2 regions of the Spirillospora sp. NPDC049024 genome follow, and region 1 is predicted to be linked to the other one. Evidence: riboswitches for the same ligand, from Rfam matches in the RefSeq annotation. Region 1 holds a riboswitch; the other holds the start of a gene.
The links. Region 1 has a riboswitch for cyclic di-AMP ahead of AB0C21_RS27740 (CHAP domain-containing protein). Riboswitches for the same ligand answer to the same signal wherever they lie in the genome.

Region 1 (2,380 bases):
GGCACTGATCGGGCAGCGCGACCCGGTCTTGGCGGTCCCGGTGGAACGGCGTCCATTGCGGCGGGAAGTCCTTGACGGGCTGCGGTTCGTGGCGCGGCATCCGGTGCTACGGCCGATCATGGTCTGCGGCGCGCTGTACAACCTCGGCGTCGCCATGTACGACTCCCTCCTCGCGGTGTTCGCGGTCAAGCACCTCGGCCTGGACGCCTGGCTGCTCGGCGTGGCTCTCGGGGTCGGCGGCAGCGGATTCCCGCTGGGCGGTCTGCTGGCGCGCTCCATGGCGGACCGCTTCGGTATCGGGCCGTCCCTGACGATCGCCGGCGTGCCCTCGGTGCTCGGGCTGGCCATCGGCGCGGCGTCCGCCGGTCCCTGGCCGGGCGTGCTGCTGGCCGCCGGAACGTTCGTCAACGGAATCGGCCAGGGGATGTTCGCCGTCAACGCCATCACCATCCGGCATCTGGCCACGCCGCCGGAACTGGCCACGCGCGCGACCGCGGTCCACCGCTTCCTCACCTGGGGCACGCTCCCCATCGGCTCAGCCGCCGCCGGACTCGTCGGCACCACGTTCGGCCTGCGAGCAGCGATGCTCGCCGCCGCTGCCACGGCCGCGGTGTGCATGCTGCCACTGCTCGCCCGGCCCTTGCTGCGGACCAAGCGACTCCACCGTCAGCCGGACGCCGCCGTGCAGCCGGTTTGACCACCGGACCACCGTCATCCTGCGACCGGTCGGCGGCCCGCGCCTGATCGATGAGGGCTCCACGCTCCGGCGCGGGAGGGACCTCGGTGACGGCCGCGGCGCCACGGGGTGGCGGACGGAAAAGAATCTTGCTTCGGTTTGACTGGGCCGGAGGCCTTGCGTTTAGGGGGTTTTGGGGTGGCTTTGCAGGTCGGGCGGGTTTTTGGGGCGTGCTTGACGAAATATGGGGTCGCTTGAACCTGTTGGGAGTGTGTAACCGACGGGGAAGCCCGTACGGAGCGCCCGACCAGATCATGAAGGGCGCATCGAGTCCCTGATCATCAGGACGGCCGATCACGGCACGTCCGCCGCCGAGTCCGCAGAGAGCCGATCATGGCCGAGCGGAGCCGGGGACCCACCGAAACACCGGGGTGAATCCGCACCCCCGCCATGCGCGGGGCCGCGGTAGGGCCACTTCCACGCCCGAACCCGACAGCTAACCCGGTAGGCGGACTGGAAGAACTCAGGAGAACCTTGCATGACCGCTCGTAATATCCGCATGCCCAAGCGCATGGGCGCCCGCGTCACCGCCGGAGCCGTCCTCTCCCTGGCAGGTGTGTTCGGGATCACCTCCCTGGCCCCGTCCGCCCAGGCGGACACCAAGCCCGCGAACGCCGCGCAGGCCGCCCCCGCGTCCAAGGCCGACGGCCAGAGCGCCGAGGTCGGCGCCTCCGCGCAGGACGTCATCAAGCTCGCCCGCACGCAGGTCGGCACCCATGAGGACGGCTCGGGCAACAGCAAGTTCAACGACTGGTATGCCGGCTCGCCGCTGGGCGAGCAGAACGCCCACCGCATCGGTGCCAAGAGCGCCTCGGTCTACAAGGGCCAGTCCTGGTGCGACATGTTCGTGTCCTGGCTGGGCCAGAACACCGGCACCAAGGGCATGGGCGCCGACGCCTACACCGTCAGCCACGCCAAGTGGTTCAAGAAGACCGGCCGCTTCGGCGAGACCCCGAAGCCCGGCGCCGTGGTCTTCTTCGCCTGGAACGGCGGCGGCGTCAAGGGTGTCGAGCACGTCGGCATCGTCGTGAAGGACAACCACGACGGCACCATCAAGACCATCGAGGGCAACACCGGTGACGCGGTGAAGCAGAAGGTCCGCGACACCTCCACCGTCGCCGGCTACGGCTACCCCCAGTACCGGTGAGCCCGGGCCGCTCAGCGGCCCCCCAGCCCCGCACCGTCCAGCGGTGCTCCCCCCTTTCTCCATCCCTCCGCGCGATCACACCCACGTCGCGAGCACGCCCACGTGCCGTGCGCCGGGTCCGTCATGCCCGAACGGCGAGCCCCACACGCCCGAAGGCGCGACCCGGCGCCCCGGACCACCGAGCAAAGGATGAACATGCAGCAGCGAGTCGCCCTTATCAGTACCGCCCTCGCCGGCACGCTCGTCGCGGGGGTGGCGGTCGGGACCGCCCAGGGAGCCCTGGCGGACAGCCCGACGGCGCACAAGGTCAGCGGCCAGCAGGCCACCGGCCAGCAGGTCACCGGCCGGCAGATGACCGGCCAGCTGGTCGCCGGTCAGGAGATGGCCGGGAAGCCGGTGGCGGGGGAGCAGGTGACCGGTGAGCAGGTCACCTGGAAGCAGGTGACCGGGAAGCCGGTGACCGCGAAGCAGGTGACCGGGAAGCAGGTCACCGGGCA
Region 2 (2,380 bases), on a different contig from region 1:
TTTTGGGGGGGTTTGCCTTCTCTTGGGGCTTTGGTACCTTGTCACCACTCACGGCGCCCTCCAGACGCCGTGGACCCGCGGCGCCCCCCAGGCGCCCCGGTCCCACGCGGAGCATCCAGCACCCGCGTGACGGCGGCGCGAGCCACGCGCCGCACCTCCCGGGCGGCACGCCCCACGTGCCGTCCCGCGGCGCCCGTAGGCGCCGCACGGTCTCGACGCAGACCAGGCCTACCCCCGCCCCACCGTGCGCACGCTTGCCGCGTGCATGGCGCCGAGCGTGCTGCCGCAGTGGCCTACACGGGGCGGGCCCCGGACGGCCCCGGAGACGGGGCGCCGTCCGCACACAACATCAGGCGCCGCTCTTTCGCACGCGGGAGACAGGTTCCGCGCAGGGCCCCATATCGCCCCCAGGATCGCAGCGGCAGCGCCGAATCCGCCGAAGAGCGGAACCGGGGACCCATATCCGCCGGAGTCCGGAGAGTCTTTCCGGACGGGCATTCCGGCACCCGGGGTGAATCGGCGCGTCTCTCCCGGGGCACCGGCGAGAGCCGCCGTAGGGCCACTTCCACGCCCGAACCCGTCAGCTAACCCGGTAGGCGTCTGGAAGAGAAGGAGAGAATCCCGCAGCGGTACCTGGGGCGTGGCCGCCACGCGACCACGCCCCGGACCCCCCTTTCGCTCCGCAGGCGCCCCCCGCCGCCGGAGCTCCCCCCAATCCGAACCGGTGTGCCCGCCCCCGGGCACGCCACCGCCGAATCCGCGGACCGCCGTGCCCCGCACGCGCGTCCGACGCGGAACCGGGGACCCACTGTGTCCTTTTCGGGGTGAATCGGCCTGCCTTCGCGGCCGTAGGGCGGCTTCCACGCCCGAACCCGTCAGCTAACCCGGTAGGCGCCATGGAAGCCGAGGAGACCCCCCGTGCCACGCGCGCACCGCAAGAAGGCCCCGGGCAAGCACCGGAAGCCGCACCCCCTTTCCATCACGTGGCGGACGACCGGCGGCGTCGTCGTCGGCGCCGCCGTGCTCGGCACCGCCGCCGCCACGGCGCAGGCGTCGGTCCTGCCGTTCGGCTCCGCCCCGGTGAGGTCCGCCGCCGCGGCCGACCTGGCCCCCGGCCTGGCGGCGCACGGCGACCCGTCCAGGCGCAAGTCCGAGGGCGAGCCCAGGACCCGCGCCTCGAAGACCCCGAAGAAGACCCGGCCCGAGCGGCCGTCGGCCGAGTCGTCCGGCAGGCCCTCCGCCAGGGCGGCCGGCAAGTCGCGGCCCACCGCCGCGCAGGCCATCAGGCTCGCCCGCTCGCAGGTGGGCGTCGAGGAGGACGGCGGCGGCGAGACCAAGTTCCAGGAGTGGTACATGTCCACGTCCCGCGCGCGCGAGACGCTCGCGCGCGACGGCGGCTCCCTCGACGGCTACAGCGACGCGAACTGGTGCGACATGTTCGTCTCCTGGGTCGGCGAGCAGATCGGCTTCGGCGACCAGGTCGGCAGCGACGCCTGGACGGTCGCGCACGCCCGCTGGTTCCAGGAGCACGGGCGCTGGGGCACCGAGCCGAGGCCCGGCGCGATCGTCTTCTACGCGTGGGACGGCGGCAAGTCCTTCGACGACATCCGGCACGTCGGCCTGGTCGTCAAGGAGATCGACGACGGCACGATCGAGGCCGTCGAGGGCAACACCGACAACGCCGTCCGCGTAAAGGAACGTTCCACAGACGACGTCGTCGGCTACGGCTACCCGGACTACCGGTCGTGATGCCGCCCCTGGCCCCGCGTCCTGCATAGGATCGCGCCCATGGAGGAAGGCCCCGGGCAGGACGCCACCGTCACGCGGCGCAGGGTCCTCGCCCTGGGCGCGGGCGGGGCCGCCGCCCTGCTCGCCGGAGGCGCCGGCCTGGTCGGCTCGCGCTCCGGCGGCGGGGCGCCCGGCGCCGGCGGGGCCGGCGCCGCCACCTCGCGGGTCGCCGAGACGTTCAGCCCGGAGACGGCCGCCGCGGTCCTCGCCAACCGCGCGCGCGCCGTCCGCGACGGCGACCGCATGGCGTTCCTCGCCAGCGTGGGCGACGCCCCCGCCGCCTTCCGGGACGCCCAGGCCCTCATGTACGGCAACCTCCGGAAACTCCCCCTGGAGGGCTGGCGGGAGCGCATCGTCAACACCGAGGCCATGGACGGCGGCAACGCCGTCGTCCGGATCGAGGTGCGCTACAGGCTGCGCGGCTTCGACAGGAGCGACGTGGCCCGCACCCGCTACCTCACGCTGGCCCCGCGCGGCGGGACGTGGACGGTCGTCGGGGACGGGACGTCCCGCGGCCTCACCGACGACGTCGACATCTGGGACAGCGGCCCCCTGACGGTGGTCAGGGGGCGCGCCGGACTCGTCATCGGCG

Region 2: it holds a riboswitch for cyclic di-AMP, as region 1 does, so the genes downstream of both, AB0C21_RS16325 (CHAP domain-containing protein) here and AB0C21_RS27740 (CHAP domain-containing protein) in region 1, are expected to answer to the same signal.

Annotation. Positions count from the first base shown of each region.
Region 1 is NZ_JBEZFD010000016.1:93,694-96,073, reverse strand. It holds gene AB0C21_RS27745 (MFS transporter) at 1-697, shown strand, start outside; cyclic di-AMP (ydaO/yuaA leader) riboswitch at 1,036-1,201, shown strand; gene AB0C21_RS27740 (CHAP domain-containing protein) at 1,215-1,883, shown strand; gene AB0C21_RS27735 (hypothetical protein) at 2,079-2,380, shown strand, end outside.
Region 2 is NZ_JBEZFD010000007.1:373,573-375,952, forward strand. It holds cyclic di-AMP (ydaO/yuaA leader) riboswitch at 416-614, shown strand; cyclic di-AMP (ydaO/yuaA leader) riboswitch at 740-910, shown strand; gene AB0C21_RS16325 (CHAP domain-containing protein) at 919-1,749, shown strand; gene AB0C21_RS16330 (hypothetical protein) at 1,789-2,380, shown strand, end outside.